4 regions of the Rahnella sp. AN3-3W3 genome follow, and region 1 is predicted to be linked to each of the others. Evidence: predicted binding sites of a transcription regulator. Region 1 holds the regulator's gene; each other region holds the start of a gene.

Region 1 (3,416 bases):
CGATACCCTGCCGCAGGCGGAATATTGCGTGCTTTACTCGCAAAAATCGCCGCTGACGTTTGCCGCGCGGCGATTTTTGGATTTATTGCGCAGCCAGTGCCACGCGTATGACTGGTCGTAACTTATTCGACGCTGATCACTTCAAAGCTGTGCGTGATGGTAGCCGCTTTGCCGAGCATCAGGGACACAGAGCAGTACTTTTCCGCAGACAGGCTGACGGCACGTTCGACAATCTTATCGGTGAGATCTTTACCGGTGACGATAAAATGCAGATTGATGTGCGTGAACAGGCGCGGCGCTTCTTCGCGGCGTTGTGAGGTCAGCTTGACTTCACAATCACGCACGTCATTACGGCCTTTTTGCAAAATAGACACCACATCAATCGCGCTGCAACCGCCTGCGGACATCAGCAGCATTTCCATCGGGCTGGGTGCTTTATCGCCCGCATTACCATCCATAGAAATCTGGTGGCCTGACGCTGACTCGCCTAAAAACGTCAGCCCTTCTACCCATTTTACGCGTGCGTGCATGAACTATTCTCCCGGTGAATAAACTCGTCGAATTCCGCTCCCAGAGTACCCTTTCACCTAAAATCTGGCAACGTAACCCGATCGCCATCATGCTGAAGCGAGACAACAGAAGACAGCATTGCAAACCTGTGCTACAAACAAAGCCGAAACATACTTTCCAGTGAATTGCGGTGACGGTTTTCGCGGTTTAAGAACAGAACCCACGGTGATAACGGCAATAATCAGGCTGTTTCACTCCGACACCCGCTTGCAGCATTTCTGGGGAGTTATATGCTGAAAGGGCGCTTTGGATTTTGAAGTGCCATACAGGGAACTCTGAGCCCTGTGATTTTGGGCAGCGATAACAACAGAGGATAATAGCAAATGGTTCTCGGCAAGCCACAAACAGACCCGACTCTTGAATGGTTCCTGTCTCACTGTCATATACATAAGTATCCTTCTAAAAGTACGCTGATTCACCAGGGTGAAAAAGCCGAAACGCTTTACTACATCGTGAAAGGGTCAGTTGCTGTCCTTATCAAGGATGAAGAAGGCAAAGAAATGATACTGTCCTACCTTAACCAAGGTGACTTCATCGGCGAGCTGGGACTCTTCGAAGAAGGTCAGGAACGTAGTGCGTGGGTTCGTGCAAAAACTGCCTGTGAAGTGGCTGAAATTTCTTATAAAAAATTCCGCCAGCTGATTCAGGTTAACCCGGATATTCTGATGCGTCTTTCCGCGCAGATGGCAAACCGTCTGCAAGTGACGTCAGAGAAAGTCGGCAACCTGGCCTTCCTCGACGTAACAGGGCGTATCGCTCAAACTCTGCTTAATCTGGCTAAACAGCCTGATGCGATGACCCATCCGGACGGGATGCAAATCAAGATCACCCGTCAGGAAATCGGCCAAATCGTCGGTTGTTCACGTGAAACAGTCGGACGTATTCTCAAAATGCTTGAAGATCAAAGTTTGATCTCGGCACACGGTAAAACGATTGTCGTTTACGGCACACGTTAATCCCTTAAAAATCGGCGCGGCAGAACACTGTCGCGCCTTTTTTATGGGCTAAGCTTTATCCATGACGCTATGGCGAAGACTGTTTTACCATCCGGAAGTTAACTACGCGCTGCGCCAGACGCTGGTGTTGTGCCTGCCCGTTGGTATCTGCTGGTTGTTCGGCAATCTGCAAATGGGGCTGCTGTTCTCTCTTTGTCCTGCCTGCTGCAACGTCGCGGGCCTCGATACTCCGCATAAACGCTTTTTCAAACGCCTGATAATTGGCGGAACGCTGTTTGCCGTGAGCAGCATTCTGCTGCAAGTGATGCTGGAAAGCTGGCACATTCCCCTGCCGCTCATCATGTTGTCGCTGGCATTACTGCTTGGCGTGACCGGCGAAATCAGCCCGTTGCATGCGCGGCTGTTGCCCGGCGCGCTGGTGGCGACCATTTTCACACTGAGTATGGTCGGCGTACGCCCTATATGGCAGGCGCCGGTGCTTTTCGCCGCCGGTACGGCCTGGTACGGATTATTTAACTGGGCGTGGTTTCGCATATCGGAAGAACAGCCGATGCGCGAAACGCTCAGTCAGCTCTATCTGCAACTCGCGGATTACTTCGAAGCTAAATACAGCCTGCTGACGCAACACACCGATCCTGAAACCGCGTTACCCCCGTTGCTGACGCGACAGCAGCAGGTCATCGACCTGATTGCCCTGCTCTATCAGCAACTGCACATGCTGCCGCAACACGGCCATCATCATCACCACAAAAGACTGTTTCAACGTTTTCAGGTCGCGCTTGATTTGCAGGAGCACATCACGGTGAGCCTGCATCAGCCGGAAGAAGTGCAGAAGCTGGTGGAAGAAAGCCACGCCGAAGCGGTTATCCGCCGTAATGCGCAGGTGATTTCCGCCCGTCTGCGGGTCATCGCCGACGACATTCTTTATCACCGTTTATCCGAACGGTTTACGATGGCCAACGAGCTGGCCGCGCTGGAGAAAATCGCCGCGCGCAATCCTGAGAACCCGGTCGGCCAGTTTTGCTACTACCACTTCAGCCGCATTGCGCGCCTGCTGCGGACACAGCGCCCGTTGTACAAACGTGACCTGATGAACACTCAGCCGCGTTTACCCTTCTGGCCTGCGCTGAAAAGCTATCTTTCCTTCAAATCTGTCGCCCTGCGCAATGCCGCCCGTCTGGGGATCATTCTGGCGATTGGCAGCAGCCTGGGCCTGTTCTTTAATCTGCCCAAGCCTTACTGGATTTTGCTGACCATCATGCTGGTGAGTCAGAACGGTTATAACGCCACACGCGTGCGTATCCAGCACCGTGCGCTGGGCACGCTGGCCGGATTGCTGATTGCAGCCGGATTGCTGAAGCTGGAATTACCCGAAGGCATCACGCTGATGTGTATGCTGATCGTCACGCTGGTGTCGTATACGGTGCTGCGTAAAAACTACGGGCTGGCGATGGTCGGCATGACCGTGACGGCGGTATATACCCTGCAACTGCTGGCGATGAACGGCGTGCATTTTCTGGTACCGCGGCTGGTGGATACACTGATCGGCTGCGCGCTGGCGTTCGGCGGCACCATCTGGCTGTGGCCGCAATGGCAAAGCGGATTACTGCGCCAGAACGCCCACCAGGCGCTGGAAACCTATCAGGATGCTATCCGCTTACTGCTTGAAGAAAACCCGGATACGTCGAAGCTTGCTTACACCCGCATGCAGGTCAATCAGGCGCACAACAAGCTTTTCACGTCACTGAATCAGGCCATGCAGGAGCCCGGCTTTAACTCGCATTATCTGGCGGATATGCGCTTGTGGGTGACGCACAGCCAGTTCATTGTCGAGCACATCAACGCGATGACCATCCTCGCCCGCGAGCATTACATGCTGCCGGAGAAACT
Region 2 (3,416 bases), on a different contig from region 1:
GTGATATCCGCACCGGCAATAAATGAGTCGGATTTACCGGAAACCAGCACCAGCCCCTTCAGACTGGGATATTGCTGGGCTTTTTGCAGAATGGTACAAATTTGTTGAGCGAATTCAGCCTTTAAGGTATTCACCTTTTCGCCGGGAACGTCGATGGTGATAATCCCGATGTGCTCCGCGGTGAACATCAGTGAAAAAGCAGAAACCGGTTCTGCCGGAGTGATTTCCGGAATGTTTGGGTTTTCCATATTATCCCTCATTGCGCTGCCTCCAGAATCATTGCTGCGCCTAAGCCACCGGCGGCACAGGCCGTCGTCAGCCCGTATTTTCCGCCACGACGGCGTAATTCATGCAACGTCTGGGTGATCATTCGTGCGCCAGTCGCGGCAAAAGGATGGCCGTAAGCCAGTGATCCGCCCAGAACGTTAAATTTATCCCAGTCTATTTCGCCAACTGCCTGACTGTGGCCAAGTTTCTCACGGGCAAATTCATCACTGGCTAACATTTTGATATTCGCCAGGGTCTGCGCGGCAAATGCTTCGTGCATATCAATCAGGTCTAGATCACCGAGCGTCAGACCGGCACGATCCAGCGCCAGCGGCGTGGCATAAGCCGGACCAAGCAGCATGTCTTCCCACACATCGATGGCGGCAAAAGCAAAACTTTTCAGATAACCGAGAGGCTGCAAACCGAGTTCACGCGCCCGCGATTCGCTCATCATCAGTACTGCGGCCGCGCCGTCGGTCAGCGGCGTACTGGTCGCGGCGGTCACGGTGCCGTGTTTGCGATCAAACGCCGGACGCAATTTTGCGTATTGCCCGATTTCAGAATTCAGGCGGATGTTGTTGTCTTTTTGCAGCACTTCACGGTAAGGCGGAACCTGCGCGGCCATCACCTGAGAATTCAGATAGCCCTGCTCCCACGCCTGTGCCGCCAGCGTGTGAGAACGGTGCGCGAGTTCATCCTGCTGTTCGCGGGAAATATTATGACTTTTCGCCATCTGTTCCGCAGTATCGCCCATGCGCAGACCGGTGGAATATTCTGCCACAGCAGGCGGCACCGGCATCAGGTCGCGCAGTTTAAGTTTGCTGAAAATGGACAGGCGCTGCGACAGCGTGCGCGCTTTGTTGACGTCCACCAGGGCGCGGGCGAGACGTTTGCTGACGCCAATAGGCAGAACCGAAGACGAATCGGCTCCGCCTGCAATCCCGACGCTGATCGTGCCGCTCATAATGCTTTCCGCGACGTTGGCGACCGCCTGAAAACTGGTGGCGCAGGCACGCGAAACGCTGTAGGCGTCAGTCGACACATTCATGCCGGTGCCGAGGACGATTTCGCGCGCAATATTTGGTGCTTCCGGCATCTGCACGACTTGCCCGAATACCAGCTGATCGATGACCTTCGGGTCGATACCACTTTTCGCCAGTAACTCACTGACCACTATTTTGCCGAGGTCTACGGCGGGAATGCCGTGATAGGCGGTGGCCTGTTTGGCAAACGGCGTACGCAAACCATCGATAATCGCGATGCGATCGCCTTCACGTGTCACCAGTGGAATGACTTTATTCATATAAGCTCCTGAGAAAAAATAGGGTCTTAAGAGGTCAGACCTGATAACTCAGTTTTAACTATGTATTTACATTTGGCAAAGTGAAAGGCAATGAAGTGCGAGCAACAGCAAATTTTTCTGAAATAAGAATGAGAAGAAAGGCAGCGGGCAGAAATAGCGGACAAAAAAATACCGCTTATATAAGCGGTATTACAATTTAAAACTTCCCCTAAATAATTTGAGTCTCAGAAAGGCGGCAATCGAAGTAATCCCGATGAGCTGACATAAGTCAGTGATTCGGGTTACTGAGTGCAGCCAACGCATCTGCGGCTCAAAGTATGACGGGGATTAGCGCAAGGCTAACTGAAAGATCATGGTTTCTGCCTGGCAGCTGAAAGTGAAATCGATATTCAGCTCAACGCCGCCTTCCACGTTTTCGATACGGCTCTTGATTTCGCAAGGCTCGGATTCGACGCCACGTGCGCGTTCGGTCAGGGCTTCCAGCGTCTCTTTAGCCTGTGCTTCATTTTCAAAAACGCGGCTGTAAGATGCGGTGCAATCGGTGTTATCCATGATGGTGCCCACATCAACACAGCAGCAGGCTGCGGTTTCTTCTGCGCCGCATTTGTTGATGGAGTGCAGAGGTTGGGTGGATTTAGAGGACATGGTTACGTCAGACATAATTTTCTCCCCGGCATCAACGGCAACGTCCACCGTCTGGCCTGTTTGCGAATAAAGTTTTATTTCCAGCCTGTATTTTACGCCACCGTTCTGACAACACACTAGCACTTACTTATTATGTGCCTTTGAAGTGATCCAGATCACGTATATGTAAGTAATAGATTAAAACTACGTCATCGTTCTCACTTCAACGTTTCTTAATTGAACTTTTATTGTTGGTTTTTTGTTAAGTGGATCCAATTTCTTGCATCATTTTTTAAATATCAATGAAACAATATTGCAACTACACCACAGGTCAGACCTATACTTCGCTCACTGGTCTGATTTGTCAGACTGATAACGAACCCTACAATCCCGCGCTCATTGTTACTTGATGTAACATTGTTTGATAAAAAACATAATATTGAGGTTTTGGTCATGAACCAGAAAAACCTGTTTAAAAGATCAGCTCTGGCAGCTGCAGTGGCAATTGTTTCCTCCAACGTATACGCGGCAGGTTTTCAGTTAAATGAATATACTGCTGCGGGTTTAGGTCGTTCATTCTCAGGCGAAGGTGCTATTGCTGACACCGCCGCATCCGGTAGCCGTAACCCGGCAACCATGACCATGTTTAACCGCCCGGCGTTTTCTATGGGCGCGATTTATGTCGACCCGGACGTCAGCGTGACGGGGAAATCTCCGGTCACCGGTGCCAGCACCAGTGATGATAATATTGCGCCAAATCAGTGGGTGCCGAATATCCACTTTATTATGCCGCTGGATGATCAATGGGCGGTTGGCGCATCGGCGACGTCTAACTACGGTCTGGCGACAGAATTTAGCGATAACTATCCGGCAGGCCCGATTGGCGGTGAAACAGATCTCACCACCATAAACACTAACTTAAGTGTTGCTTACCGTTTGAACCAGAATTTCAGCTTCGGTGTGGGCTTCGATGCCGTCTACGCGAAAGCAAAAATCCGTCGTACTGCCGGTGAACTGGTGCCGATTAAAACCGGCGGCTTACTGCCAGCAGATACTGAAGCCGCCAAGCTGAAAGGCGACGAGTGGGGCTACGGCTGGAACGCCGGTATTCTTTATGAAGTCGATGACAATAACCGTTACGGCTTTACTTATCGCTCAGAAGTTAAAATCGACTTTGACGGCGAATACCGCAACGGCATTCCTCAGGCGTTAGGCGGCACGG
Region 3 (3,416 bases), on a different contig from region 1:
AAAGTGATGCCATCCGTGGTGAGCGTGAACGTGGAAGGCAGTGCATCGGTAAAAACACCGCGCATGGGCCAGCAGTTCCAGCAGTTCTTTGGTCAGAACTCGCCGCTGTGCCAGGACGGTTCTCCGTTCCAGGGTTCACCGGTTTGTCAGGGCGGCGGTCAGGGACCAGATGGTCAGCCAGCACCTGAGCAGAAAGAAGATTTCCGCGCGCTGGGTTCCGGCGTCATCATTGATGCCGATAAAGGTTATGTGGTTACCAACAATCATGTAGTTGATAACGCGACAAAAATCAGCGTTCAGCTGAACGATGGCCGTAAATTCGACGCGAAAGTGATCGGTAAAGATCCGCGTTCAGACATCGCTGTTATCCAGTTGCAAAACGCGAAAAATCTGACAGCCATTAAAATGGCCGATTCCGAGCAACTGCGCGTCGGTGATTACACCGTGGCTATCGGTAACCCGTATGGTTTGGGCGAAACCGTGACTTCCGGTATCGTTTCTGCACTGGGACGTTCCGGCCTGAATATCGAAAACTACGAAAACTTCATCCAGACGGATGCGGCGATCAACCGCGGTAACTCCGGCGGTGCGCTGGTGAACCTGAACGGTGAACTGATTGGTCTGAATACGGCGATCTTGGCTCCGGACGGTGGCAACATCGGTATCGGTTTTGCGATCCCAAGTAACATGGTGAAAAACCTGTCCAAACAGATGATTGAGTTCGGTCAGGTGAAACGTGGCGAACTGGGCATCATGGGTACCGAGTTGAACTCTGAACTGGCGAAAGCCATGAAAGTCGACGCACAGCGCGGCGCATTCATCAGCCAGGTCATGCCGAAATCTGCGGCAGAGAAAGCGGGCATCAAAGCCGGTGACGTGATCCTGAGCATGAACGGCAAGCCAATCAGCAGCTTCGCTTCGTTCCGTGCTGACATCGGCACCATGCCAATTGGCACCAAAGTCACGCTGGGTCTGCTGCGCGAAGGCAAACCGGTGAACGTGGATGTCACCATTGAGCAAAGTACCCAGACGCCTAAAATCGAATCCGGCAACATTTATAAAGGTATCGAAGGCGCTGAACTGAGCAACGGTTCTGCGGGCGATCAGAAAGGCGTGAAAGTCGATGAAGTGAAAGCCGGTTCTACCGCAGCACGTATCGGCCTGAAAAAAGGCGACGTGATCCTTGGCGTGAACCAGCAGAAAGTCACCAATCTGGGTGAACTGCGTAAAATTCTCGACACCAAACCAAACGTTCTGGCGCTGGACATTCAGCGTGGTGACACCTCGATTTACCTGCTGGCGCAGTAATTCGTCAGCACGGTTCTTAAGTAAGGCACGCTCCGGCGTGCCTTTTTTTATGCCCGTATTTTATGCCAATGCTTTATGCCAGTTGGGCATTTGCTTAAAAATGTGACTTTCTCCGCAACTTCAACAGGTGCTTCTGCTCTTTGGGCATTTGCATAATGTATGGCAGCAACGCGCTGGGTATGCTCTCTGGACAAAAAACAATAAGCCAAGGCAGGGGATCCATGTCGGCGTATCATCTCGATGCAAAGCTGGCGCAACAGATTGTTGCCCGCACCATGCAAATTATTGATAGTAATGTGAATGTCATGGATGGCCGCGGAAGAATAATCGGCAGTGGCGACGATCAGCGTCTTGGTGAATTGCACGAAGGCGCATTGCTGGCAATTTCACAGGAACGTATTGTCGATATTGATGAAGGCGTCGCCAGGCATTTGCACGGTGTGCGTCCGGGGATCAACCTGCCGCTGCGTATTGACGGGCAGATCGTCGGCGTGATCGGCCTGACCGGTAATCCTTCCCAGCTACGGCAATATGGCGAACTGGTGTGTATGACCGCCGAAATGATGCTCGAGCAGGCGCGTTTACTGCACATGCTGGCGCAGGACAGCCGTCTGCGTGAAGAACTGGTGCTCAATCTTATCCGCGTGGACGAACTTTCTCCGGCGCTGATGGAATGGGCGCAGCGTCTGGGCATTGACCTGAACCGTCCGCGTGTGGCGGCTGTGGTCGAAGTTGACAGCGGACAGCTCGGCGTCGATTCCGCCATGGCCGAGCTGCAACAGCTGCAAACGTTGCTCACCACGCCGGAGCGCGACAATCTGATCGCTATTGTCTCCCTCACCGAAATGGTGGTGCTTAAACCGGCGCTGAACAGCTACGATCGCTGGGATGCGGACGGACACCGACAGCGTATCGATCACCTGCTTTCCCGCATGACGGAAACTGGCCGCCTGCGTGTACGCATATCGCTGGGCAACTTTTTCACCGGCCCCGGCAGCATTGCCCGTTCCTACCGGACCGCGCGCACCACCATGACCGTCGGCAAGCAGCGGATGCCCGAACAGCGTTGTTACTTCTATCAGGATTTGATCCTGCCCGTACTGCTCGACAGTCTGCGCGGTGGCTGGCAGGCCGACGAGTTGGTTCGTCCGCTGGCACGGCTGAAAGCAACTGACGGCAACGGATTACTGCGCCGCACGCTGACATCCTGGTTCCATAATAATGTGCAGCCGACCGCCACCTCCAAAGCGTTATATATCCATCGCAATACGCTGGAATATCGGCTTAACCGTATCTCGGAATTAACCGGTCTGGATCTGGGTAATTTCGACGATCGTTTATTGCTGTACGTCGCGTTGCAATTAGATAACGATCAGTTGTGACAGCCATCACAGCTGTTTCATTTTTTGTGAAACAACTCGCACCGCGCTGGGCATTTGCCTCAGGATAAATGCAAAGCGCGGTTCAAGCCTGTTGTATTGCCCAATGAGTAAAAGGAATGTTGTTCATATACTGGCTGCGTTCCTTCCTCTCTGAACCCTACAGTTCTGTGACTGGAATGACTTTTATCTCTGTTTAGAGGCGTTGTCATTAATTCCGGAGAACACCATGGAAACTACCGTTTCAGCAGCCAGTGCCGTCAAAAAAAGAACTAACGCGCGCTACTGGATAGTGGTGATGTTATTTATTGTCACCTCATTTAATTATGGCGACCGTGCCACGTTATCCATTGCCGGTTCGGCGATGGCCAAAGATATCGGGCTGGATTCTGTCGGGATGGGCTATATTTTCTCGGCATTTTCATGGGCCTATGTTATCGGACAAATACCCGGCGGCTGGTTGCTGGATAAATTCGGCTCCAAAAAAGTTTATTTCTACAGTATTTTTATCTGGTCTCTGTTTACCCTGCTGCAGGGCTTCGTCGATATATTCAGCGGCTTTGGCATTGTGGTTTCTCTCTTCGCATTACGCTTCCTGGTCGGGCTGGCAGAAGCACCTTCTTTCCCCGGCAACAGCCGGATCGTCGCCGCCTGGTTCCCGGCTCAGGAACGCGGGACCGCCGTCTCCATTTTTAACTCTGCGCAGTATTTTGCGACCGTGATTTTCGC
Region 4 (3,416 bases), on a different contig from region 1:
GGATGCGGCGTGCGGTCGGCAAATACCAGACCATTCATGCAGAACTGACGATCGTTTGGCGTATCGCCAAAATCGCCGCCGTAAGCCATATAACGTTCGCCGTCTTCGCCGGTACGCAGCAGACTCTGATCGACCCAGTCCCAGACAAAACCGCCCTGCAAGCGCGGGAACTGACGGAAGGCTTTCCAGTATTTATCGAAACCGCCGAAGCTGTTACCCATCGCATGAGCGTATTCGCAGAGGATCAGCGGACGTGTTTCATCCGGCATGCTGATCCACTTTTTAATCGACCATTTTGGTACCGCCGGGAACGGCTGATCTTGCTCAACGCGGGAATACATCGGGCAGATAATGTCAGTTGCAGCACTGTTAGCGCCGCCGCCTTCGTACTGCACAGGACGGGTCGGATCGACAGATTTGATCCAGCGGTACAGCGCGTCGTGGTTTGCGCCATGCCCGGATTCGTTACCCAGTGACCAGATGATAATGCACGGATGATTGCGGTCGCGCTGAACCATACGTGTAACGCGTTCGCTGAAAGCGTTGAACCATACAGGATCGTCCGACAAACGGTTCATCGGTTGCATGCCGTGGGTTTCGATATTGGCTTCATCGACCACATACAGACCGTATTCGTCACACAGCTTGTACCACAGCGGATGGTTCGGATAATGCGAGCAGCGCACGGCGTTAAAGTTGTGCTGTTTCATCAGCACAATGTCACGGCGCATGGTGGCTTCATCCATTACCTGACCGTTTTCAGGATGATGTTCGTGGCGGTTGGTGCCGCGGATCAATACCGGCTGACCATTCACTTTCAGCAGCCCGTTGCTGATTTCCACCTGACGGAAACCGACGTCACAGGCTTCGGCTTCTATAAGCTGACCTTGCGGAGAAATAAGGGAAATCACAGCACGATACAGCGCCGGTTGTTCTGCGCTCCATAAAACCGGCTGGCTGACAGGCAGGCGCAGCGTAGTGCGGTCATATGCCGCCCCGCGCTCATCGATAATTTCGCTGCCTAGCGGTTGCTGATGTTCTGCGACCGGTTTATCGCCCTGCCATAACTGGACACGCACCTGATAATCAGCCGCGTTTTCCTGCGGCACGGCGGCACTGACCTGCACTTCCAGCTCGGCCTGCGTGAAGCCATGGAACAGATGCGTGCGCACCTGGTAATCCGTAATCTGCTCCACCGGTTTATGCAGCAACGTGACATCACGGAAGATGCCGCTCATGCGCCACATATCCTGATCTTCCAGATAGCTGCCATCGCTCCAGCGAAGCACCATCACCGCCAGACGGTTTTCACCCGAGTGCAGCACATGACTGAGATCGAATTCCGCCGGTAAACGGCTGTCCTGCGAATAGCCGATCCACTGGCCGTTGCACCACAAATAGAACGCGGAATTGACGCCGTTAAACACGATGCGCGTCTGTCCGCTGTTCAGCCAGTCTTTATCCACAGAAACTGTGAGCGAGTAACAACCGGTGGGGTTTTCTTCAGGCACAAACGGCGGATTGACCGGGATCGGATACTGTACGTTGGTATAAATCGGTGCGTCATAACCTGCCAGTTGCCAGTTGGAGGGCACCTGTACGGGATCCGCATCCGCCAGATCCTGCTGTAACCATTGCTCCGGCACCGCTTCCGGACGGGTGAAATAGCTGAATACCCATTCGCCGCTCAGGCTGCGGATCCTTTCTGAAGGCTGATTTCCCCTGGCTTCTTGTGCATCACGCCAGCTGTTGAAAGGCGGGTGAGCGGGTAATCTGTTGCACTGCGTCGAGGCAGGTTTTTCCCAGTCACGGCGGGCCAGAACGGTGGCCAGTGATGATAATTTATCTTCCGCTGATGAAGTCATAATTTCTCCCCGGTAAATTGTTATGCGCTCACAATAATACAAACATGCTTAACCGGAGAGAGTAAGTAAAGCGCAGGGATGCGGGAAAGGGACGCGGATCACAAAATCCGCGACATGGACAATTAAATGAGGAACGGACTAAGAGAAGATCAGAGCGCGCTGAGCTGACGGGCGATGCGGATCAGTTCCTGCGACAACGCTTCCTGTGACACATTTTCTGCGCCAGGTCGGGCGGTGGTGTGGCGCTCAACCAGGGACGTGGGCAGCAACAGTGAGTCGCTGTGGTGATCGCTGTGATTATGCAGATGATCCACCAGCCGGTTGACGCTCTCGTGGCCGAGCAGACGGAAATCCTGTTTGATGGTGGTCAGCGGCGGGAAGAAAAAGGCGCTGTCTTCGGTATCGTCATAGCCAATTACCGAGATTTGTTCCGGCACCCGCAGGCCAAACTCGTGCACTGCGCGCAAGACGCCGAGCGCCATCTGGTCATTGGCGACCAGAATCGCCGTCGGGCGCACCGGCTGATTGAGCAGTAATAACGCCTGCTGATAACCCGACGCTGCGCTCCAGTCGCCGTGCTGAACCACACAGGGCCTAATATCGTGCGTCGCCAGCGTATTCAGCCAGCCTTCATAACGCAGGCGCGCTGAGATGGATTCAAGCGGGCCGGTCAGCACCGCGATCTGCTGATGACCTAGCGCCAGCAAATGCTCTACGCCCTGCTTCGCCCCGCAGTGCGGATCGAACAGAATTTTGAAGACGTCAGCTTCTGGATCCACATCCAGAAACAGCGCCGGTAAATTGCCACAAAGCTGTGCGATTGCAGCCGCATCGTCATTCGACAGCGGCACGTTAATCAGCACGCCGTCCACCCGCTGCGACATCAGTTCGTTCACCGCCGTGCGACAGGCGGCCAGACTCAGGTTATCAATCATCGAAATCACGACGTTGAAACCTAACTGGTTTGCGCGGGTTTTCATCGCCGACGCGATTTGTGATGGGGCATGCAGCGCCAGTTCGGTGGTCGCCAGTCCGAGGGTGAAGCTTTGTTTACCCGCCAGTTGCTGGGCAACGCGGTTCGGAACGTAATTGAGCGCAGCCATCGCCTGTTCGACTTTGTTGCGCGTTCTTACCGACACATGCGCTGCCTGATTCAGTACGCGCGAAACGGTCTGATAGGACACACCCGCGTGGCGCGCGACATCATCAAGGGTGACAGATTTTGGCTTCATGGCTTTCTACCTTCAGACTTCATGTTAAGGACAGCTTAAATCGCCTTCTTCGCAGTGCAGAATGTCATTAATTTCTTTGGTGCGCTGCTCGGTTTTCTGTTGCAGACAGCCGGAATAGATCATCGGCTGAACAGAACCCCCGTCAACGCCGGAAGACATAAACGCGCAGTCGTTGTCACGAAATGCAATCCAGCTGCGCTGGGCTGCTTTGAATTTGGTTTGCTGCTCCGGTGAAAGCTGCGCCATTTTTTGTTTGTAGGCCTGATTTAACAACGCATCACTGCGTTTGAAATCCTGTCCGGCACAGATGTTCATATCC

Evidence for each region. The regulator CRP, encoded in region 1, controls carbon source genes, mostly activating them, when cyclic AMP is high. The targets are predictions, from matches to a motif close to ATGTGANNNNNNTCACAT.
Region 2: a site for CRP is predicted at 2,359-2,376, ahead of UC15_RS03380 (YfcZ/YiiS family protein). Genes of this name have one in related genera too.
Region 3: a site for CRP is predicted at 1,409-1,426, ahead of UC15_RS07335 (CdaR family transcriptional regulator). Genes of this name have one in related genera too.
Region 4: a site for CRP is predicted at 1,952-1,969, ahead of UC15_RS13785 (beta-galactosidase). Genes of this name have one in related genera too.

The regions. Positions count from the first base shown of each region.
Region 1 is NZ_JYDG01000040.1:21,891-25,306, forward strand. Features, by position in the region: gene UC15_RS11735 (LysR substrate-binding domain-containing protein) at 1-121, shown strand, start outside; gene UC15_RS11740 (OsmC family protein) at 123-530, opposite strand; gene crp (cAMP-activated global transcriptional regulator CRP) at 894-1,526, shown strand; gene UC15_RS11750 (YccS/YhfK family putative transporter) at 1,588-3,416, shown strand, end outside.
Region 2 is NZ_JYDG01000007.1:28,273-31,688, forward strand. Features, by position in the region: gene fadJ (fatty acid oxidation complex subunit alpha FadJ) at 1-260, opposite strand, end outside; gene fadI (acetyl-CoA C-acyltransferase FadI) at 257-1,570, opposite strand; gene UC15_RS03380 (YfcZ/YiiS family protein) at 1,898-2,230, opposite strand; gene fadL (long-chain fatty acid transporter FadL) at 2,648-3,416, shown strand, end outside.
Region 3 is NZ_JYDG01000017.1:31,944-35,359, forward strand. Features, by position in the region: gene degP (serine endoprotease DegP) at 1-1,308, shown strand, start outside; gene UC15_RS07335 (CdaR family transcriptional regulator) at 1,530-2,690, shown strand; gene UC15_RS07340 (MFS transporter) at 2,917-3,416, shown strand, end outside.
Region 4 is NZ_JYDG01000046.1:12,273-15,688, forward strand. Features, by position in the region: gene UC15_RS13785 (beta-galactosidase) at 1-1,865, opposite strand, end outside; gene UC15_RS13790 (LacI family DNA-binding transcriptional regulator) at 2,015-3,097, opposite strand; gene UC15_RS13795 (lysozyme inhibitor LprI family protein) at 3,122-3,416, opposite strand, start outside.